3 regions of the Martinezella sp. CNPSo 3795 genome follow, and region 1 is predicted to be linked to each of the others. Evidence: predicted binding sites of a transcription regulator. Region 1 holds the regulator's gene; each other region holds the start of a gene.
The links. Region 1 encodes LexA, which represses DNA repair genes until DNA is damaged. Its sites were predicted from a motif close to TGTTCNNNNTGTGTTCNG; they were not measured.

Region 1 (7,519 bases):
GGTATTCAGCCATGGCGCCGGATTCCAGCGTGCGGCCTTCGCCTTCGAGAACGTACTTGCCGTCCTTGAAGAATTCGGTCGAGGCGCAATCAAGGCCGAGAGCGATTTCGTCGCCCGGCTTGTAGCCGGCCTTTTCGATTGATTTCATGATGAAGTCGAGAGCTGCCGGCGCGCTGGAAAGGCCGGGTGCGAAACCGCCTTCGTCACCGACGTTGGTGTTATGGCCCTGCGATGCCAGTTCCTTCTTAAGCACATGGAAAACTTCCGAACCCATGCGGACAGCTTCGCGGATCGAGTCAGCGCCGATCGGCAGGATCATGAATTCCTGGAAGTCGATCGGGTTATCGGCATGGGCGCCGCCGTTGATGATGTTCATCATCGGAACCGGCAGCAGGCGGGCATGAGCGCCGCCGACATAGCGGTAGAGCGGCAGGTTGGCGCTCTGGGCAGCAGCCTTGGCGACGGCCAGCGAGACGCCGAGGATAGCGTTTGCACCAAGGCGCGACTTGTTCGGCGTGCCGTCAAGCTCGATCATGATGTTGTCGAGCTGGATCTGGTTTTCGGCGTCCATGCCGCCGATGGCGTCGAAGATTTCCGAATTGACGGCTTCGACGGCCTTCTCGACACCCTTGCCATGGTAGCGCTTGCCGCCGTCGCGAAGCTCGACGGCTTCATGCGCGCCGGTCGATGCGCCCGACGGAACCGCCGCGCGGCCCAAGCTGCCATCTTCGAGGTAGACATCGACTTCGACAGTCGGATTGCCACGGCTGTCGAGTATCTCGCGGGCGATAATGTCGGTGATTGCGGTCATGATAGCTTCCTGCTCGCTGGTTTATAAATCGATTTAAATCGTCTTAATCGAAGGCGCGGAAATTACAATGGCGATCCGCGCCGCGATTTGGCACTCCTGCAGGCCCGTAACGTAAATTCATGTCAGCCTGTTGAATGCCGGCTACGTTTCAAGCCTTGGCGATGGCGTCGAAGGCCAGCAGCTTCTCCAGAAGCCGTGGCATATCCTTCAAATAGACCATGTTTGGGCCGTCGGACGGTGCATTGTCGGGATCCTCATGCGTCTCCACGAAGAGACCGGCAACGCCGACAGCGACGGCCGCGCGCGCCAGCGTCTCGACGAAGCGGCGGTCGCCGCCGGTCGAGCCGCCCTGCCCGCCAGGCTGCTGCACGGAATGGGTCGCATCGAAGATGACGGGCGCGCCCATCGCCGCCATGATCGGCAGCGAGCGCATATCCGAGACCAGCGTGTTGTAGCCGAAGGAGGCACCGCGCTCGCAGAGAAGAATATTCGGGTTGCCGCTGTCGTTCAGCTTGGCAAGCACGTTCTTCATGTCCCACGGCGCCAAGAACTGGCCTTTCTTGACGTTGACCACGCGGCCGGTCTTGGCGGCTGCAACCAAAAGATCGGTCTGGCGCGACAGAAAAGCAGGGATCTGCAGGATATCGACCGTCTTGGAAACGATGGCGCACTGCTCTTCCGTATGGATATCGGTCAGAACCGGAAAGCCATATTCCTTCTTCAGGTCTTCAAAGACTTCCAGCGCCTTTTCCAGGCCGATGCCACGCTTGCCTGACAGCGATGTGCGGTTCGCCTTGTCGAAGGAGGACTTGTAGACAAGGCCGATGCCCAGCTTGCCGCAGAGTTCCTTCAGGACGCCGGCAACCATGAACGCATGGTCGCGGCTTTCCATCTGGCAGGGGCCGGCAATCAGCGACAGCTTTGCAGTATTGGAAAAGAGGACCTTGGAGGCACCCTCGCCGACGGTGACTTCCGAATTCGTGCTCATATTATCTCCTCAAAGGCGAACAATGCGCCCTGACCGGGTGCCAACCTCGCCAATAGACGATTGTTCTTACGCGTATAGGTGACGCCGTTAGCAGTGAAATGCGACGATGTCACGGAAAGATCGCGCGTTTTGAAAAGGATTGCACGTGCTCTGAGCCCCGGATCATTCGTGCGAACAGGTAGATCATAGAATGCCTCCATTCCTTCCGGCGTCAAAATCTCCAGATCGGCATTGGCAGCCTTGATCGTCAGGCCAAAGGAATGCTCCATAATGCGCGGGCCACCGACAAGCTCCTCGAAGAAGCCGCGATAGGCCGCCGGCTTCGGCGCGCAAAGCGCTACCCGCGCGATACCAGTCACGCCGTTTTCGTGACGCTCGAGCACGCTGCGGTCAGCCGGCAGCGGATTGATGCGCTGACAGCAGAAAGCGAGAAAATCCGGCGCGCGCAGATCGGCGGCGAAGGCAAGACGAAAGCCGGCCGTGGTTTCCGTCCCATCCGGCATCTTCATGGGACGGGAGAAATCCAGCATCTGCCCCGCAGAAATCGCAGCTGCTTTGAAGCGCTCGTCATCCGCCACCGCATCATCCGTACCGAATACCACGGCCGAAAAGCCATTTTCGCCGACCCGGAAGCGATAAGCCTGGTCACGAGCAACGAAAACGTTGCCATCTAAGATGCTCTTTTCGCACTGCTCCGTCGATGCCACGCCCAGAGGCTCTAAATAGGTTTTATCGGCAAGAAAGACGCAGGCATTCTGTGTGCCAAAGGGATGGCGCGCATCCGGAGCCACCGTAAAGCCGAGCTTGCCGAGGCGCTCGCGCGCCAAGGCGATGTCGACGGTTGGCAGCACGAGGTGATCCAGCGGATGCGGAGACGAAATCATGGCTTCTCCTGTTTGCTTGCCGAAGCAGATTTGCGCCCATCGCCCGCGCAATTCAAGATGGAAGCATGAACACCCGGAGTACACGACATGGATCGAAGGCAATCTCGCAAACGTGATTGCTGATTCTCTGCCATGGCCGGCTCATGCAGCCGCGCGGCACGTTCATCCAAATGCTCGGCACACGGGCTGAACGACAAAGTCGCGGAAGCGAGTAGAACGACATTTTTCTTATTTTTCTGGAAGTTAACGTAGATATAGCGCGCCGATGTTCCGAGCCGGTCCATTCGTAAATCGTAATTATTTAACTGACCCTACAAGGCTTTACCGAAATTTAAGCACTTGCGGAACACATATGGAACATATAGTGTCCGTTCTGGATTTGTTTCACAGCTTTTCTTGATTCTGGGGTTCCAAGACGATGTTGACGCGCAAGCAGCAGGAACTGCTTCTCTTCATTCACGAACGCATGAAGGAATCCGGTGTTCCGCCATCTTTCGACGAGATGAAGGATGCACTGGATCTGGCATCGAAATCCGGTATTCATCGCCTGATCACGGCGCTGGAGGAGCGGGGCTTCATCCGCCGGCTGCCGAACCGGGCCAGAGCGCTCGAAGTCATCAAGCTTCCCGACGCCTATAATCCCAGCCTGCAGCAGCGCCGCGGCTTTTCGCCGAGCGTTATCGAGGGCAGCCTTGGCAAGCCGCAGCCCGTTGCCCCGCCCGCTCCGTCGAAGGTGGCAAATGACGATCACAATGGCTCGGCGTCGGTGCCCGTAATGGGCCGGATCGCTGCCGGTGTTCCGATCTCGGCCATCCAGAACAATACGCACGACATCACTGTTCCCGCCGACATGCTCGGCTCCGGTGAACATTATGCGCTTGAAGTTCGTGGGGATTCGATGATCGATGCCGGCATCTTCGACGGCGATACGGTCATCATCCGCAATTCGACGACGGCCAATCCAGGCGATATCGTCGTTGCACTCGTCGATGACGAAGAGGCGACACTGAAGCGCTTCCGTCGCAAGGGTGCTTCCATCGCGCTTGAGGCCGCAAACCCGGCATACGAAACCCGCATCTTCGGACCGGATCGCGTGAAGGTCCAAGGCAAGCTCGTTGGCCTTATTCGTCGCTATCACTGAACGGTGAATTGTCGATGGCGGGTGACGTGGGCGCAATTGGCGCGTCGAATTTGCCGGTGCGCCAATCATAGGTTCGATGCCTGGTCCAGGGACGCTGCGGGTTCTCGAATGCGGTTGAGAGGATGGGCTTGTCTCCGGTGAGCACCATTTCGATGGAGCCTGTTTTGCGCAATGTCGCACCGGTTATGAGCATCGCTCCGGAACGGCAATGGTCGAGCCGTAGCCGGATTGGCGTCACGATAATGTTCCCCGTGTCGCAAGCCGCAGGCAGGTAGGCCGCGTTTTCGATAGTGACCAATATCGCGCCGTTTTCAAGCATGGCCGCGCACCATGCTCCTTTCTGGCAGGCAAAACTGCCCTGCATGGTACGGTCCAAGGCCTCCTCCATTGCCGTGCGGACCGCCTTCTGTTCTTCACTGTTCAATCGCTTATAACGATCTGCCTTGCCGATTTGTGGAAGTCGGCTGTCAGCCGGGAGCATGGTCGGAGGCTGATGGTCCGTCGCAACCAGTGCCTTTTGCCATTGTTCGAAAATGAAGGCCTGCGGTTTCTCGCGATTGGTCGCGAGTATATCGTCCTGGCGCAACGCGACCAGGACGCCATCTTCGGAGATCATCAGGTCGGGTTTCGGTACGCCAGATCCGAATGCCGCCAAGCCCATGGACAAGAGCGATAATAGCAGGCCCAGATGGCGAAGCCGGGTTCGCAATATGCTCATGATCAGGAAGCCGATAATGAATGTGGGCATCAGCCAGGCCGGCTGGCGACCGAAGGTAATGTCACCTCCCCAACCAGCTACGGTTCTTGCGATCATGATAACGAGTTCCAGTCCCTCTCCGGTGACTTTCCAGAAAGGCCCGTCGAGACCGAGCGGCATGAGCAGCATCGCCATCATCCCGAACGGCATAACGATGAAAGAAACGACGGGCATTGCCGCAAGGTTGGCGGCGAGCCCATATGTCGCCAACCGGTGAAAATGCTCGATCGAGAAGATAGCGGTCGATGCGCCACCGATGAACGAGGTCGACGTCACGCCTGCGAAGAAACGTGTGACGAACAATAGCGGACTTAGTACACGAAGGCGCGGCAGGATGTTTTCACGATGCCGCCGCCGTTTCCAGAGCGAATAGCCCGACACCAGCGCCAGCGTTGCGGCATAGGACATCTGGAAGCTCGGGCCGAGCACTTGCGACGGCGACAGTACAAGAATGACAATGGCAGAAAGTGCGACGTTGCGCAGACTGATGGATGGTCGATCAAAAAGCACGGCCACGAGCATGATCGCCATCATGATGAAGGCACGCTCGGCGGATACACCGAAGCCGGAGATGAGATAATAGGCCGTTACAGTGAGAAGCGCGCCGAGGGCTGCGAACTTCTTGGTCGGCCAAGCCTGCGCGACACCGGGAAACAGGCTGAACAAGTAGCGTAGGCCGATGTAGAAAATGCCGGCCGACAACGCCATGTTCAGACCGGAAATTGCAATGATATGGGTCAGGCCGGCAATTCTCAGCGCTTCCGTCGTATCCTTGGAGATTGCGCGTCTCTCATCGGTGACAAGGGCGGCGGCAAAGGCGCCGGTATCTCCCGGCAAGGTTTGCCTGATCCGGTCACCTATGCTGTTGCGCAGGCCAGCGAGCCAGATATCGGCCGCATCCAATAACGAGCCGGCAGCATTGTCACCGGACGGCGACAGCAATTCCGGGGTTCCGTAGGCAAAGCCGTTCGCACCGATACCGTTGAAATAAGAACTGAAGGCGAAATCATTGAGACCGGTCAACGCTGGTCCTGCCGGAGGAGTCAGGCGCGCCCTACCCCGGACCCGATCACCCAAATCGAACGGCTCCGCCTGCTTGCGCACGAAAATCGTGACCCGTTGGGGCGCACGGCGAATAGAAGGCTTTTCCGTTGCCTCGACGCGAACGACATAGCGCCAGCGTCCATTGTCATAGGATTCCCGTCGTTCGATCTGACCGGTCACGGTCGTGGTCACGGCCGAATCGAGCATGACGGTAGAAACCCGCCAGCTCTCGCATTGCGCCAGCGCCATGCCCAGGCAAAGGAGCATGCCTGCAAAAAGCAGATGGCGAAACAGCCTGCCTGCTTCCCGCATGAGCGCAAAGCCACAGGTAAAGACCAACAGGCCTGCAAGAACAGCCTGTGGAGGCGGATCGCTGCCAGCCTTGAACCAGAAAATTGCACCAAGGCCCATATAGATCGGCGCAAGCAGGATCGCGCGACCATGGGCCGCCTCCTCTTCGATCAATCTGAAGGTGCCAAGCCGAATGCGGCTTGATATCCGCAGCAGCCGGGATGTCAGCCGCGTCTGGTCCTGCGTCCGTTCCCGTCGCTGCACTTCGGCGGGCAAGATATTCGTGGCAACAACAGGGCGAGGCTGCGAGAGCGCAGCAACGTCCCCACCCTCTTTCCGCTGCTCGGATGCCTCCAAATTAGGCACTCGCCGCCGTCCTCACGCAAAACTACAGCTTTCACGCGATTTTTGCCGTCAGCAGGCGGTGAATTCAACCAAAATCGACGCAAGCAGGGCTCAATTGGGCCGGTTTCGCCGCCTAGCATAATTAAAGGCGCTTCTGCAGTGCCCAAAAGTTGATACTGCATCGCACAATTCAGCGTTAGGATAACTTGGCATTAGGCTCGGGATCATATAGCTAGTCGGTAGTCGCTTAACCTTTTGGCGCTTTTTATGGCGTCAATCCCGCCAAATCTTGGAGGATCAGCATGACGGAACAAAGCGCGAAACTAACTTGGGGTGAAAAGACGGTGGACCTGCCGGTCAAGACCGGAACCATCGGCCCGAGTGTCATTGATATTGGTGCCCTTTATAAGAACACCTCCACTTTCACTTACGATCCTGGTTTCACCTCCACCGCGTCGTGCGAGTCGAGCATTACCTACATCGATGGCGACGAAGGCGTTCTGCTGCACCGCGGCTATCCGATCGATCAGCTGGCCGAACACGGCGATTTCCTCGAAGTTTGCTACCTCCTTCTCTACGGTGAACTGCCGACGGCAGCGCAGAAGAAGGACTTCGACTATCGCGTGACCCACCATACGATGGTGCACGAGCAGATGTCGCGCTTCTTCACCGGCTTCCGCCGCGACGCGCATCCGATGGCCGTCATGTGCGGCTGTGTCGGCGCGCTCTCCGCCTTCTATCACGACTCCACCGATATCACCGATCCGCATCAGCGTATGGTCGCAAGCCTGCGCATGATCGCCAAGATGCCGACGCTCGCCGCCATGGCCTACAAGTACCATATCGGCCAGCCCTTCGTTTATCCAAAGAACGACCTCGACTACGCGTCGAACTTCCTGCGTATGTGCTTTGCGGTTCCGTGCGAAGAATACGTCGTCAATCCGGTGCTGGCCCGCGCCATGGACCGCATCTTTATCCTGCATGCCGATCACGAGCAGAACGCTTCGACGTCGACGGTTCGTCTGGCAGGCTCTTCCGGCGCCAATCCGTTTGCCTGTATCGCTGCAGGCATTGCCTGCCTCTGGGGACCGGCTCACGGTGGCGCCAACGAAGCTGCGTTGAACATGCTGAACGAAATCGGCACGGTCGACCGCATTCCGGAATTCATCGCCCGCGCCAAGGACAAGAACGATCCGTTCCGCCTGATGGGTTTCGGCCACCGCGTCTACAAGAACTACGACCCGCGCGCCAAGATCAT
Region 2 (7,519 bases), on a different contig from region 1:
CTCGTAAGCCCGGCCGATTTCGGCAAACCGTTCCGACGCGGTCGGATCGCCAGGATTGTGATCGGGATGCGCGGTCTTGGCCAAGCTACGCCAGGCCGATTTGATGTCGTCCGTCCCCGCATCTTTCCTAACGCCCAGCACCTTATACGGATCGCGCATCTTTCCCGCCATCATTCGTGGGTGGTGCCGAGCCCCATCGCAGCACCCCAAGCAAAGAACCAATTGATAGCGCTTCGCCATCCTGCCCCCGTCATGGGAGGCAAGGCTGGTGCGCCGATGAGCCGATCCTGCGGGAGGAGTTGCTAATCAGGCGTTACGAGGGAGAGGGGCAGCAGATCCCCATTTTGAGGCATGGTTAGCCAATCGCTAACAGATGATGCCCGAAATTCGCAGCCAAATCGTGGGCGCAGATGTCAACATCATGCGTGCGGAACCAAAATGCTTTAGAGGCGCCGAAAAACAGGAGGGCGGCGATCAGCCCGCCTGCTGGAAGCTGAGCAACTGCCATTCACCAAGCCCGACGAGGCAAGTCCTGCCGGAGAAGTTGGCGACGCCCTGATAAGAGTGCCGGCTGGTGCGGAATTGGCGGCAGACCACGCCGGACGCATTGCTTTCGACAATCGTGTCGATGACACCGGCACTGCCGGTTGAGGTGTTTGCCCAGGGTATGGGCTGGCCGTTGAGTTTGTGGAGATCCGCCGAGGTAACGGCATTGCGCACCGTGGTCTCGTCGGAGATGCTGTCCGTCGTTACGGGGGCCGTCGGCACGGTGCCCGTCGATACGCTGCGATCCACTTTGGCCGAGCTCAGATAGTCCATGCCGCCGCCGACGCAGCCGCCAAGGGTGAAAAGGGAGACTAGGGCGACAGCCATCGTCACGCCTTTTGCAAGCTTGCGCTTTGTATGAACGATCGACTTTGCTATGACTTCCACCCGAACGTCTTGGCCAGCCAGAGGGGCCGGCGGTTATTAGGAATTGCGGAGCTTTTGAATTAATATGTCGGAAAACGAGTTAACAAGCGGTGACTTCACTGAGCAGAATGAACCTTTCAGTCTCTTTGCGTCCTGGCTGCGTGAGGCGGAGACCACCGAACCGAACGATCCGAATGCGGTAGCGCTGGCAACGGTGGATAAGGATGGCCTGCCAAATGTCCGCATGGTTCTTCTGAAAGGTTTCGATAGCGACGGATTCGTATTCTATACAAATTTCGAGAGCCAGAAAGGCCAAGAAATTCTTTCCCAGAAGAAAGCGGCCATGTGCTTCCACTGGAAGTCGTTGCGTCGCCAGGTGCGCCTGCGTGGCCTGGTTGAAGTGGTGAGCGATAAGGAAGCCGACGAATATTATAAGACAAGGCCTCGCGGCAGCCGCATCGGCGCTTGGGCCTCAAAGCAGTCGCGACCACTGGAAGGCCGCTTCGCGCTGGAAAAGGCCGTTGCCGAATATACCGCCCGTTACGCGATCGGCGATATTCCGCGCCCGCCTTACTGGTCCGGCTTCCGCATCCGGCCACTGTCGATCGAATTCTGGCACGACCGCCAGTTCCGCCTGCACGATCGCATCGAATTTCGCCGTGACGTACCGGAGGGTGCCTGGCAAAAGGTGCGGATGTATCCGTAAATCCTATGCCGTTTCCCGGCGCCCCATCAGCCGCATGGGGATGCCGGATGCAAGCGCCGACGCATAGCGGGGCTTCTGGTAATGGCCGTTCAGCGATAGCCGCGGCAATAGCAGGGAGTTGCCGTTTGCTGCCGTGATCGTGCCGGGGCGGGTCGTGACGCCGACGGAGAAGCCGAGTTCAGCCGCAAGCCGTCCCTCGCGCGCCGAGACTGCCTCGTTCGTGCCATAGGGGTAGGCGATCGTGGTTGGCCGCTTTCCGGTGATGTCGGCGACATAATCGGCCGAAAGCGCCATCTCCGCGACAGCCTCCGCTTCGGGGAGCCTTGCCAAGGCCCGATGGCTCACCGTATGGGCGCCGAGCGAGGCAAGGGGATGGCGAGCGAGCTGCCGCAATTCATCTCGATCCATGATAGATGCACGGACGATATCGACCGGTTCCAGACCATGACGCCGGGCAAGCTCATCGATCCGGCCGACGGCTTCGCTTTCTTCATGACTATGGACAAAGGCGGCGAAGCGGGCAAATGCCGCATGCTTCTGGCTATCCTTGCCGAATGGCAGAAACTCTTCTCCTGACCCGAAATCGAATGTCAGGCGATCAAGCCGGCCAAGCAGTTCGCCCAGCGTCTCCCACCATAAACTATGCGTCCGCTCCGAAAGCCCCTGGGCGACGAAGACGGTGAAGGGCACATCGTGGCGTGCGAAGATTGGCAGGGCGTGTTCAAGATTGTCCCGATTGCCATCGTCGAGCGTGACGGCGACGAAGGGTGGCTTGCCGGCCTCTTTTGCCCGTGACGGAAGAGCGTCGAGTGCAATGAACTCGTAACCGTCCCGTTTTAGCCGGGCGATCGCCTGATCGAGAAAGTCGGGCGAGACCTCCAGATGCGCATTGGGTGTAAAACGGCAGGGGAGGGCAGGGCGGACGTGATGAAGGGTGAAGATCGTGCCGAGGCCGGCAACATCGCGCATCAGCCCCGCACCTTTCAAAAGTGCGGCAGCCTCAAGCCCGCTTGAGATCATCGTGCGCTTGAGGCGGACCTTGATGCCCTGTTCCATGCGGCTCGACCCGGTTGACCAATGTCAACGCTGTAGCGCATTCCCGTTAAACCTTACTGAATCTTCGTCATAATTTCCAATGCGTTAATGCTTATTTTACCAGGAAAGGCAAAATTGAAGAACTATCGAGGCTGTTGCCTCAATATCGCACCGGTATCAGGCTTTTTGTCGCAAAATCATACAGGGATTGATGCGGTGTGTTGGCATTCTTTCGGTTGGGGACAATTATGAAACGACTTCTGATGGCTTTGTCTGCGGCCGTCTTGCTGTTGAGCGCTCCTGTAGCGAGCTTCGCCGGCAGCGCCTATTTCATCATGGATGCGAAGACCGGCAAAGTGCTGGCGTCGAGCAATGCGGATGACCTCAACCATCCGGCATCGCTGACGAAGATGATGACCCTTTACATGACCTTCGAGGCGATCCATCGCGGCAAGCTGAGCTGGAACACGCGGATCCTGGTTTCGCGCTTCGCTGCCGCCAAGCCGCCAACCAAGCTGGGCCTCAAGCCCGGTGGTACGGTGACTGTCCGCGAAGCCGTCGATGGCATGATCATCAAGTCCGCCAACGATGCCGCTACCGCCATGGCGGAAGCGCTCGGCGGCAGCGAGAGCGGTTTTGCGCGGATGATGACGCAGAAAGCACGCGAACTCGGCATGCGCCGCACCACCTTCCTGAATGCATCCGGTCTTCCGAACATGCAGCAGTGGACGACGGCGCGAGATATGTCGACGCTCGCCGTCGCGCTCATCAACAACTATCCCCAGGAGTACCGGCTCTTCTCGCAGACGAGCTTCAACTACCGCGGCCACTACGTGCGCGGCCATAACAACCTGATGTATCGCTATGAGGGCATGGACGGTATCAAGACCGGCTATACGAATGCCTCCGGCTTCAACCTCGTCAGCGCCGTGCGCCAGGGCAATCGCCGCGTGATCGGCGTCGTCATGGGCGGCGCCACGGCGCGCGGTCGCGACGCGATGATGGCGTCGCTGCTGGACCGCTATGTGCCCAAGGCAGCCCCCATCGCAACATCGCGCCTGATGGCGAGCGTCGGCGGCGGCAAGATGGGCAAGCAGGTTGAAGTGGCGTCTGCATCGGACGATGTTGCCGTCGATGTCGATGCCCAAACCACTGCCACGACGACACCTGCGCCGGCGCGCAAGCGTACCGAGGTTGTCCCAATGGCATTCGCCGCCACCTCGAACGTCACCGTGCCGATGGATCGCCCGGCTGCGATGGACGAGATCCTCGTCGACAACAAGCAGGCGGCAGCCGCCAGCAAGCCGATGGTATCCGGAAGCTGGCAGGTGCAGATCGCGGCGACGCCAACCGCTCAGGCTGCCAAGGATTTGCTCTCGGAAGCGAAGTCCAAGGCCGGCAATGCGCTCGCCAATGCCTCGCCCTATACCGAAGCCGTCGGCAAGGGCGCCAGCACGGTCTATCGCGCCCGCTTCACCGGCTTTGCAAGCCGCGACGATGCAAGTTCGGCCTGCTCCGCTCTGAAGCGCAAGGACTTCGATTGCATGCTCCTGCCGAGCAAGGGCTGAACACAATCTTGATTGGATAGAAGCGAGCCGGCGGAGCAAATCTCCGCCGGCTCGACTTTTTTGCGGGAATCGTTCATTTGAATGGAACATAAAGGGAACGATTTCGATGCTGAAAGATCTGATGGAGCAATTCGAAACGGCTTCGGCACGCTACGCCGCCGACAACGGCATGGAGCGCGACGACGACTGGTTCGTGTTGAAACTCCAGGAAGAAATGGGCGAGTTGGTCCAGATCTGGAACAAGGTCACCGGCCGCGGGCGGCGCAAGGGCATGAGCGACGCGGATCTTGCGACGGCGCTTGCCGATGAAACGGCCGATGTGCTCGGCCATATTCTTCTATTCGCGCATCGCAACGGCCTCGATCTGCCGGCTGCCGTCGAGCGCAAGTGGCTCTTTCGCCCTCAGGCGTAGCAGGCCGGGGCGGTTAAGCCTTGGTGCCGCCCACCGTGATCTGGTCCATGCGCAGATGCGGCTGACCGACGCCGACGGGAACCCATTGGCCGGCTTTGCCGCAATTGCCGATGCCGGTATCGAGTTTCATGTCGTTGCCGATCATCGAAACGCGCTTCATCGCATCCGGCCCGTTGCCGATCAGCATGGCTCCCTTGATAGGAGCGCCGACCTTGCCATCCTCGATGAGGTAGGCTTCGGTGCAGCCGAAGACGAATTTGCCTGAGGTGATATCCACCTGACCACCGCCGAAGGAAACGGCGTAGATGCCCTTCTTCACCGAAGCGATGATTTCGTCCGGCGTCTTGTCGCCGCCAAGCATATAGGTGTTGGTCATGCGCGGCATCGGCGTATGGGCATAGCCCTGGCGGCGGCCGTTGCCGGTCGCCTTCATGCCCATCAGCCGGGCATTCTGTCGGTCCTGCATGTAGCCCACCAGTTTGCCATTCTCGATCAGCACGTTGTAGGCCGAAGGCGTGCCTTCATCGTCGACGGTGATTGAGCCGCGGCGGTTCTCGATCGTGCCGTCATCGACGACGGTAACGCCGGGAGTGGCGACCATCTGGCCGAGCAGCCCCGCGAAAGCCGATGTCTTCTTGCGGTTGAAATCGCCTTCCAGCCCGTGGCCGACGGCTTCGTGCAGCATGACGCCCGGCCAGCCGGAGCCGAGCACGACATCCATCGTGCCGGCGGGTGCCTCGATCGCCTCGAGATTGACGAGCGCCTGGCGAAGCGCCTCGTCGGCGCCGTGATGCCAATTGTCTTCTGTGACGAAATCGCCGAAGCCGATGCGGCCGCCAGTGCCGAAGGAGCCGGATTCCTGCCGGTCGCCGTCACCCACGATGACAGAGATATTGACGCGCGTCATCGGCCTGACATCGCGGACGCGATGACCATCGGCGCGCAGAATGTCGACCACCTGCCAGCTCGCGGCGATGGATGCCGTCACCTGGCGCACCTTGTCGTTCTTGTCGCGCAGATAGCTGTCGATCCGCTGCAGGAGCTTTGCCTTTTCCTCGAAGCTCGGCGTGCCGATCGGGTTCTCGTCGCCGTAGAGCACCTTGTTGGTACGCTGTGGCGCGGCTGCATAGGAGCCGGCATAGCCCGATGTCACCGCACGTACTGCATCGGCGGCGCGCTTCAGGGCGGCTTCGGACAGGTCGCCCGCATGGGCATAGCCCACCGCTTCGCCGGCAACGGCGCGAAGGCCGAAGCCCTGCTCGGTGTTGAAGCTGCCGCCCTTCATACGGCCATTGTCGAAGGTCAGCGATTCCGCCTGGACATGCTCGACGAAGAGTTCGCCGTCGTCGGCGCCGGACAGCGCCTCGGCCACGATGCCGCGCAGCTTGGCTTCATCGGCATCGAAAAGGGTAAGGAGATCGGTGTTCATGGGTCAGGTGCTCCGTTCAGAGCCGATGTAGGCTTCGCACCGCGCAAGAGCAAGCCCATCCGGTCAGGGAAGGGCGTCGTAGCCGTCCGCGAAGCCCTTCAAGTCCACAGGGATGCCGATCCCTTCTTCCGGCGACTGGAAGACGATGAAGGTTGCCGTTGCGCCGCTGCGCAGCGTCTTCAGCAACTGGTCCTCCAGCACGACTTCGGCGTAGCAGCCGTCGGAGAAGCAGCGCACGAAATAGGCGCGGCCGATATCCTTACCATCAATATTGAGGCCGAGACCGTTGGGCAGCAGCACGCCGAGCGGCGCCAGCACGCGCAGGATCTTGGATTTGCGGTCAGCCGTCTTCAGCACGACGACGGACAAACCGATTTCCGGGCGGTCCTCTGCAATCACGTTCTGCATCAGCGCGCATTGCTCGGTCGAGGCGCCTGCCGGCTTGTCGCAGACGACGGACCATGCGCCATGGCTGGAGCGAACCGTACCCGGCGGTTGCGGAACCTGGCTCGTTGGCACCTGCTGTGTATGCGGCTGCTGTTGGCCCGGCTGGTCAGGCTGCAATTGTTGGGTCTGCTGCGCCGGCGGCTGAGTCTGCTGTGCCTGTTGCGCCCATGCGGGTGCGGCAACTGCGGCAGCGACGCTGCCGGTAACAAGCAAAAGCCGGGCGAGGGAACGAAAACCCATGGAAACCTCTAGATTCGAATCAGTGCCGCTATTGTTGAAGCCCAGGCCGGCAAATGAAAAGCCCCGGCTGCTGGATTCCAACCGACTACGGCGGAAATACGACGTCTACTCCATTTTGTCCCGGCGGCGCCATGGACCGCGATGCAATTTTTCGTATGATGATGAAATGCTTGCCATGTCCGGGACAAGCATGGGGGATATTCGCGCAAAAATGCCGCACTAACAAATGTCTTGAGTTGTTGCGGAGTACCCCAAACTGTGGTTTGAAGCGCAATGGATTGTAGGGATACTGCGTTTGAGGAAGATCTGGGATCAAACGCTGGAGGGAGAGACATCGTGATTAAGAGAGCTTACGCGGCTCTGGCGGCTATGATCTGTCTGCTTTTTGCGACAGGTAGCTACGCCGATCAGCCGAGACCTTGGGAAACCGGTATGCAGCAGGCGGCAACCGGCAACATGCATCAAATCCGCTGGTTTGAGGCATACACGCTTTGGTTTATCATTCCGATCACGCTGCTTGTTCTGGCCCTCCTGGTGGTGGTCATGGTCAAGTTCCGGGCCTCCAAGAACCCGGTTCCGTCCAAGACGAGTCACAACACGCTGATCGAAGTCATCTGGACCATCGGACCGGTCCTTATTCTTCTCTTCCTGGCCATTCCCTCCTTCAATCTACTGACCGATCAGCTGACCTTCCCGGAGAAGACGGATGTCACCGTCAAGGCGACAGCGACGCAATGGCAGTGGAATTATGAATATGAAGGCAGTGGTGC
Region 3 (7,519 bases), on a different contig from region 1:
TGCCAAGGACAAGGGCCGCCGCGACCGTCTGGCCGAACTGGCAGCGGTGCCGGCGACCCTCATCTTCTTTGAATCGCCGCATCGCATTGCCGCCACCCTTGCCGCCGCCGCCGATGTGCTTAGCGGTGAGCGCGCGGGCGCCGTCTGCCGCGAGCTGACGAAGACCTTCGAGGAATTCCGGCGCGGCACATTGTCCGAACTCGCGTCATTCTATGACGCGGTCGACAATGTGAAGGGCGAGATCGTCTGGCTTGTGGGACCGCCAGCGGAAAGCGTTGCGGCAGAGGCCGATGTCGATGCCATTCTCGCCGATCTCTCAGGGACGATGCCGACAGCCAAGGCCGCGACCGAGGCTGCGCGCCTCACCGGCCTGCCGCGAAAGGAGCTGTACCAGCGCCTGCTCGACATGAAGGAGCGCCATGGCTGATATGAAGCCCGGGTCCGGCGAGAAGCTGAAGCGGCAAAAGGCTTGGCGTCGCGGCCATGTGGCCGAATATCTCGCGGCTGCCTTCCTGATGCTCAAGGGCTATCGCATCCTGGCCGTCCGCCACCGCACCAAGCTCGGTGAAATCGATATCGTCGCCCGCAAGGGTGATCTCGCCATCTTTGTCGAGGTCAAGTCGCGGCGCGGCGCACAGGAGGCGATCGATGCAGTTTCCCTCTCGTCGCAAAACCGCATCCGTGCTGCGAGCGACCTATGGCTCGCCCGACAGCCGGATTTTGCCCGCCTGTCGCAACGCTATGACATCGTCGCCATGCTGCCCGGCCGCTGGCCGCAGCATTTTCCGGATGCGTTTTGAACACGGCGTTACAGGACCGTCATAAAATCAGCCTATTGCCGGACCGATAAGCGTTTGCGATTTCCGCCGCGCTCACAATGCTATTTCGACAGGCTTCAATATGATCCGCAACACCGTTTCCGCATTCACCGTTCCCTCGCAGGAAGAGCGCAAGAGCTTTATTTCACTCGAAAAGACCGCGGTCGTTCACGCCGAGAAGCTTGCATCGCTCGCCTGCCTGAATACGGTGCGCATCGGCGGGGCGGATGCCAAGGTCGAGGCTCTCTCCTTCCCCTTTACCGTCGCAGCCTGGAATCTCGAGCGCTGCCTCTTTCCCGAGGAAAGCGCGGCCAAGCTGCGGGAAACCGGCGCGCCGCTGATCCAGCTGTCGGAAATGGATCTGGGCATGGCCCGCACCGAACAGCGCGACCCGACGGCGATCATCGCCGGCGAACTCGGCATGAACTACGCCTATGGTGTCGAATTCCTCGAACTCAGTCTCGGTTCGGAAATCGAACGCTCCTACTGCAAGGACGATTTCAACGAGAAGGGCTTTCATGGCAACGCCCTGATGGCCTCCGTCGCCCTAAAGGATGCCTTCATGATCCGCTTACCCGGCGAAGCCGTCTGGTTCAACGACAGCAACGAGCAGCCGCGCATTGGCGATCGTTGCGCTGTCGGCGCCATTGTTGAGACAGAAGCTGGTCCCATGATTGCCGTTTCCGTTCATCTCGAAAGTGTCGCAACCGCTGCCTATCGCGAGCGGCAGTTGGCGGCGTTGATCGATGAAGTCGAGGCCTTCGCACCCGGTCTGCCGATCTTGATCGGCGGCGATCTCAACACCGGCAATCACACCGGTGGCGATTATTCGACCGATACCCTATTCGCCATGGCCGAAGGCCGTGGTTTCGAATGCCATGGCGGACCGCTCGATCAGACAAGCACGCGCCCGAGCCTGATCACGCGCTTTCCCGATCGCACCATGAAGCTCGACTGGTTCATCACCCGCAGCTTGAAGGTCGGCGAAAGCCACCTTGTTTCCTCCCTGAACGGAGAAGGCAAGCCGCTCTCCGACCACGATATGGTCGTCTGCACAATCGAGGGTTTTTCCGCCTGATCGCTGCAATCGTTAAAATGCGCTCGGTTTCATGAACTTTCCCCTTACCCGTTCCATGCGATGAGATCGCAGACGCACATGGAATTTTGGGGGATTGCATGGTCTTGAAACTGATGTTGGCGAGCATGGCGGCCTTTGCCACCCGTGCCGCGCCGGTCGTGCTCGCGATGCCGCAGTCGAAAAGCTTCGTGGCGGGCGCCAGCAACGAAATGGAAATGAAGCCATCGCCGATCGAACCCTCCTGGGTTTTGTCGGGGAATCCGGTCGCCCGTATCGCCGAGCACTCGCGGGGGCAGGACGATGCCGCAATGACGGCGCTGTGGGATTGCACCGCGGGCGAGTTCCGCTGGTATTTCGGCTGGGACGAAACGGTGATGATCCTTGAGGGCGAGGTGCATATCACCACGGAAGATGGCGTCGAGCGGACGCTCAGCGCCGGCGATGTCGCTTATTTTGCCGGTGGCACCTGGGCGACATGGCGCATCGATCGCTACCTGCGCAAGGTTGCCTTTCTGCGCAAGCCGTTCCCGAAGCCTCTGACCATGGCTTATCGCCTGCGCAACTTCGTCCGCCAGGGCGGCGCACAAGGCCTTGCTGCCTAAGCGGCCACTTGAGGGAAGCCATTGAATAGCCGTTGCGTTTGGATGCAGGCCGACCTACATCTGTCCGCAAATCCGAGCGAGGGCTGACTATGGCTGGTATCAAGAATGTTGCGGTCCAGATGGACCATGTGAAAAGCATCAACATTGCGGGTGACTCCACCTTCGCCATGAGCCTCGAGGCGCAGAACCGGGGCTACAAGCTCTTCCACTATACGCCGGAGCGGCTGAGCATGCGCGACGGCAGGATCTATGCCTCCGTCGAGCCGATGATCCTGCGCGACGTCAAGGGCGATCATTTCGAGCTCGGCGAGCCGGAGCGCGTCGATCTTTCCACCATGGACGTGGTGCTGCTGCGCCAGGACCCGCCATTCGACATGGCTTATATTACCTCGACACATCTGCTCGAGCGCATCCATCCGAAGACGCTCGTGGTCAACGATCCGGCCTGGGTGCGCAACTCGCCGGAAAAGATCTTCGTCACTGAATTCGCCGATCTCATGCCGAAGACGCTCATCACCCGCGATCCGGCTGAAATCCGCCGTTTCCGCGATGAAATGGGCGATATCATCCTGAAGCCGCTCTACGGCAATGGCGGCGCCGGTGTGTTCCACTCGACGCGTGACGACCGCAATCTCTCGTCGCTGCTGGAAATGTTCGGCCAGCTCTTCCGCGAGCCCTTCATTGCCCAGCAATACCTGCCAGACGTGCGCAAGGGCGACAAGCGCATCATCCTCGTCGATGGCGAGGCTGTCGGCGCGATCAACCGCGTGCCGGCCGAGCATGACGCCCGCTCCAACATGCATGTCGGCGGCCGCGCGGAAGCCACCGAGCTGACGGCGCGCGAGAAGGAAATCTGCGCGCGTATCGGCCCAGCCCTCAAGGAGCGCGGCTTCCTGCTCGTCGGCATCGACGTCATCGGCGACTATATGACCGAGATCAACGTGACGTCGCCGACCGGCATCCGCGAAGTCAAGCGTTTCGGCGGCGCCGATATCGCCAGCCTGCTCTGGGATGCGATCGAGGCCAAGCGAGCCTGATCGACAGTTCCCCGCCACGCTTTCGACTGAACGATCTAGTCACCCCCGCATGTCGTTGATTTCGATATGCGGGGTGAAATTTTTGTTCGTTTATTGTTCTTGTTTCATTCTTTGTCTTATGCCAGATTGCAACCCGAAGTTTGCTGATCGGGGCACGTAACGGCAAACGGGTTCGGCGACAGGGGATAGGGAATGGTAGCGCGCGTCAGTACGGTGGCATTTCAGGGCATTGAGGGCGTACCCGTCGAAGTGCAAGTGATGATCGCGCCGGGCAAGGTGCTGATGCATATCGTCGGTCTGCCGGACAAGGCTGTCGCGGAGAGCCGTGAGAGGGTTCAGGCAGCACTACACGCCTCTGGCCTTGCCTTGCCGCCGAAGAAAGTCACTGTCAATCTTGCACCGGCGGACCTGCCCAAAGAGGGCAGTCATTTCGATCTTGCCATCGCGCTTGGTCTGATGGCGGCGCTCGGCGCGATCCCAGCCGATGCCCTGTCCTCCTACACCGTCATCGGCGAACTCAATCTCGACGGCACGATCGCGCCCGTTGCCGGCGCTCTTCCCGCCGCGATCGCCGCCAATGCCATGGGCAAGGGGCTGATCTGCCCGGCCGAAAGCGGACCGGAAGCGGCCTGGGCCGGCAAGGAGATCGATATTCTGGCGCCGCGCAGCCTGATTGCGCTCGCCAATCATTTCCGCGGTACGCAGGTTCTCTCGCGGCCGGAGCCATCCGTTCGCGCCAATGCCGCCAATCTACCCGATCTTGCCGATATCAAGGGCCAGGAAAGCGCCAAGCGCGCGCTGGAAGTGGCGGCCGCCGGTGGCCATAATCTGCTTTTCGTCGGGCCTCCCGGCTCCGGCAAATCCATGCTCGCCTCGCGCCTGCCGTCGATCCTGCCGCCCTTGTCGACCAACGAGTTGCTGGAGGTGTCGATGATCCATTCGATCGCCGGCCAGCTTTCCGGCGGCAAGCTCTCGGACCGGCGGCCCTATCGCGCGCCCCATCATTCCGCCACCATGGCGGCGCTCGTCGGCGGCGGCCTGCGCGCCCGGCCGGGTGAAGTCTCGCTCGCCCATCACGGCATTCTGTTCCTGGACGAGCTGCCGGAGTTTTCACCGCAGGCGCTCGATGCGCTCCGCCAGCCACTGGAAACCGGCGAATGCGTCATCGCCAGAGCAAACCACCGTGTCTCCTATCCGGCCGGCATCCAGCTTGTCGCGGCGATGAACCCGTGCCGCTGCGGCATGGCCGGGGAGCCGGGTCATACCTGCGCCCGTGGGCCGCGTTGCGCTTCCGATTATCAGGGCCGCATTTCCGGCCCCTTGCTCGATCGTATCGATATCCGCATCGACGTGCCGGCGGTCTCCGCCGCCGACCTCATCCGGCCGACAGCCTCGGAAAGCAGCGCCGATGTCGCACTCCGCGTGGCACGCGCCCGCGAGCGGCAGCGGGAACGCTTCGAACGAGCCGGCATGAAGGATGTCAGCACCAATGCCCGCTGCTCGACGGCGATGATCGAAACCATCGCCGAGCCGGATGCCGCCGGCCTGCAATTGCTGCGCGATGCCGCCGAGAAGATGAAATTCTCCGCCCGCGGCTATCATCGCATTCTCAAGGTGGCGCGCACTCTCGCCGATCTCGACGACAAGCCGACCGTCGGGCGCATCCATCTCGCCGAAGCCATCTCCTATCGCATCGCCGGAGAGCGGCTGACCGCGCATGCCTGACAATGCGGGACTCTACAGCATCTGATCGTCTCCAGCCGGCCTAAATGAAAAGGGGTGCCGAAACACCCCTTTTTCCAAATCAAGATGGCGAATGGCTTTGTCAGCCACCGAGACCCTCGAAGAGCGCCGTCGAGAGATAGCGCTCGGCGAAGGACGGGATGACGACGACGATAGTCTTGCCTTCGTTTTCGGGACGCTGGCCGATCTTGATAGCCGCCGTAAGCGCCGCGCCGGAGGAAATGCCGACCGGCACGCCTTCGAGCTTGGCGACGAGCCGCGCCTGCTGGAATGCCTCGTCATTGCTGACGGTCACTACCTCGTCATAGACATGCGTATCGAGAACTTTTGGTGCGAAGCCGGCGCCGATGCCCTGGATCTTGTGGGGTCCGGGATTGCCGCCGGACAGAACTGGCGAATCCGCCGGCTCGACCGCGATGACCTTGATGTCGGGCTTGCGTGCTTTCAGCACCTGGCCGACACCGGTGATCGTGCCGCCGGTGCCGATACCGGAAACGAAGATATCGACCTTGCCTTCGGTGTCGTTCCAGATTTCTTCGGCCGTCGTCTTACGATGGATTTCCGGATTGGCCGGATTTTCGAACTGCTGCGGAATAATCGCATCCGGCAGCGACGCGGCCAGCTCTTCGGCCTTGGCGATCGCGCCCTTCATACCCTTCGGTCCCTCAGTCAGCACCAGCTCGGCGCCAAGCAGCGCCAGCATCTTGCGACGCTCGATCGACATGGTTTCCGGCATGGTGAGGATCAGCCTATAGCCCTTGGCGGCAGCGGCAAAGGCGAGCGCAATGCCCGTGTTGCCCGAGGTCGGCTCGATCAGCACGGACCGGCCGGGAGCGATCTTGCCCTGGGCTTCCAGGCTCTCGATCATAGCGACGCCGATACGGTCCTTCACCGAAGCGATTGGATTGAAGAATTCGAGCTTTGCCAGGATGTTGGCCTTGACGCCCTTCTCCTTCGCCAGCTTGTCGAGGCGCACGATCGGCGTATCGCCGATAGTCTCGGTGATCGAGGCATAGACGCGGCCGCGGCCGGGTTTGCGGGTGTCGGACATGGGTAGCTCTCCCTATATTGGAATTATGCAATGACAATAGGATCAAACGCCCGCGGAAACCAGAGTGCGCAGCCGTTCCTCGCGTAAAGCACGTGAGAAAAGAATCTCATAACGGTCTTACTTGAGGATGTTTTTTTCAGGCGGTGCGCATGGCGATGAAGGCAGCGGTCGCGCCGAGGATGCTGGCGGCGACCCGGTTCAGGATCTGCAGCGCCCTCGGCTTCTTGAGAAAGGTGCGCGCTCGCGACGCCAGCAGCATATAGGGCACCAGAACGATCAGAAGGACGATGAAGGTCGCCGCCACCAGCGTCGCATATTCACGCAGCCCGATGCTGCCGATATCGATCAGGGTCGGCACCAGCGCAACATAGAAAAGCATGGTCTTGGGGTTGCCGAGCGTGACAAGCAGGCCGGAGAGGAAGGACATGCCGGCGCTGTTCGATTTCTTCGCGGCGATATCGGCCGCAAGCAGGCCCGCCGTCCAGAGCTTCCAGGCGATATAGCCGAGATAAAGCGCACCGGCGATCTTGATGACGATGAAGACCTCGGTGAAGGTCTGCGCCACGAAGGCAAGCCCGAGGATGACGGCCGTCAGGTAGATCGTGTCGCCGAGCACGAGGCCGAGGCCCATGAAGAAGGTCTCGCGAAAGCCGGAGCCGAGGGCGCGCGCCACGATTGCCGTGATACCAGGACCCGGGATCGCAGCGGCGATGAAAAGGGCGCAGCAATAGGCAAACAAGGCCGCGAGAGTCATGGAATTCTCCTCCTAAGATGGTATTCGCTCTATCTCACCACCTTTGCGTTTTCAAGCGATTGCGCCGGTGCAGCGAACATATTACCAAGGCATTAACGCCGCGTCGCAACTGCTTTGCACAAGGATATCATGTCTTCCGCATTGCTCCTGATCGATCTTCAGAACTCCATCCTGACGGGCCTCGGCACGCCGGATCGTCAGCCCGTGATAGATGCCGCACTGGAGGGGGTTGTCACTAGGCTGGCGGCGCTGAAGCACAAGGCGCGTGCCGCCGGCATTCCCACCTTCATCGTCCAGCATGACGGCGGCCCCACCCATCGTTTGGCCAAACGCAGCGAAGGCTGGCAGTTGCGCCGGGAGATCGCGCCGGAAGCCGGCGATGCCGTCGTGCACAAGACGAGCTGTGATTCCTTCTTCGAGACGGATCTGGAGGCAA

Region 2: a site for LexA is predicted at 4,304-4,321, ahead of AC13QY_RS22095 (nucleoside triphosphate pyrophosphohydrolase family protein). Genes of this name have one in related genera too.
Region 3: a site for LexA is predicted at 3,619-3,636, ahead of AC13QY_RS17120 (YifB family Mg chelatase-like AAA ATPase). Genes of this name have one in related genera too.

The regions. Positions count from the first base shown of each region.
Region 1 covers NZ_JBXSOQ010000009.1:61,917-69,435, forward strand. The annotation lists gene eno (phosphopyruvate hydratase) at 1-811, opposite strand, end outside; gene kdsA (3-deoxy-8-phosphooctulonate synthase) at 960-1,799, opposite strand; gene AC13QY_RS22835 (VOC family protein) at 1,796-2,683, opposite strand; gene lexA (transcriptional repressor LexA) at 3,102-3,824, shown strand; gene AC13QY_RS22845 (ComEC/Rec2 family competence protein) at 3,805-6,282, opposite strand; gene gltA (citrate synthase) at 6,564-7,519, shown strand, end outside.
Region 2 covers NZ_JBXSOQ010000008.1:226,857-234,375, forward strand. The annotation lists gene AC13QY_RS22070 (DnaJ domain-containing protein) at 1-159, opposite strand, end outside; gene AC13QY_RS22075 (RT0821/Lpp0805 family surface protein) at 475-933, opposite strand; gene pdxH (pyridoxamine 5'-phosphate oxidase) at 998-1,618, shown strand; gene AC13QY_RS22085 (polysaccharide deacetylase family protein) at 1,622-2,674, opposite strand; gene AC13QY_RS22090 (D-alanyl-D-alanine carboxypeptidase family protein) at 2,902-4,221, shown strand; gene AC13QY_RS22095 (nucleoside triphosphate pyrophosphohydrolase family protein) at 4,328-4,633, shown strand; gene tldD (metalloprotease TldD) at 4,647-6,062, opposite strand; gene AC13QY_RS22105 (invasion associated locus B family protein) at 6,126-6,749, opposite strand; gene coxB (cytochrome c oxidase subunit II) at 7,086-7,519, shown strand, end outside.
Region 3 covers NZ_JBXSOQ010000005.1:291,844-299,362, reverse strand. The annotation lists gene rsmI (16S rRNA (cytidine(1402)-2'-O)-methyltransferase) at 1-427, shown strand, start outside; gene AC13QY_RS17140 (YraN family protein) at 420-800, shown strand; gene AC13QY_RS17135 (exonuclease/endonuclease/phosphatase family protein) at 901-1,896, shown strand; gene AC13QY_RS17130 (cupin domain-containing protein) at 1,995-2,498, shown strand; gene gshB (glutathione synthase) at 2,588-3,535, shown strand; gene AC13QY_RS17120 (YifB family Mg chelatase-like AAA ATPase) at 3,728-5,260, shown strand; gene cysK (cysteine synthase A) at 5,361-6,329, opposite strand; gene AC13QY_RS17110 (LysE family translocator) at 6,466-7,083, opposite strand; gene AC13QY_RS17105 (cysteine hydrolase family protein) at 7,213-7,519, shown strand, end outside.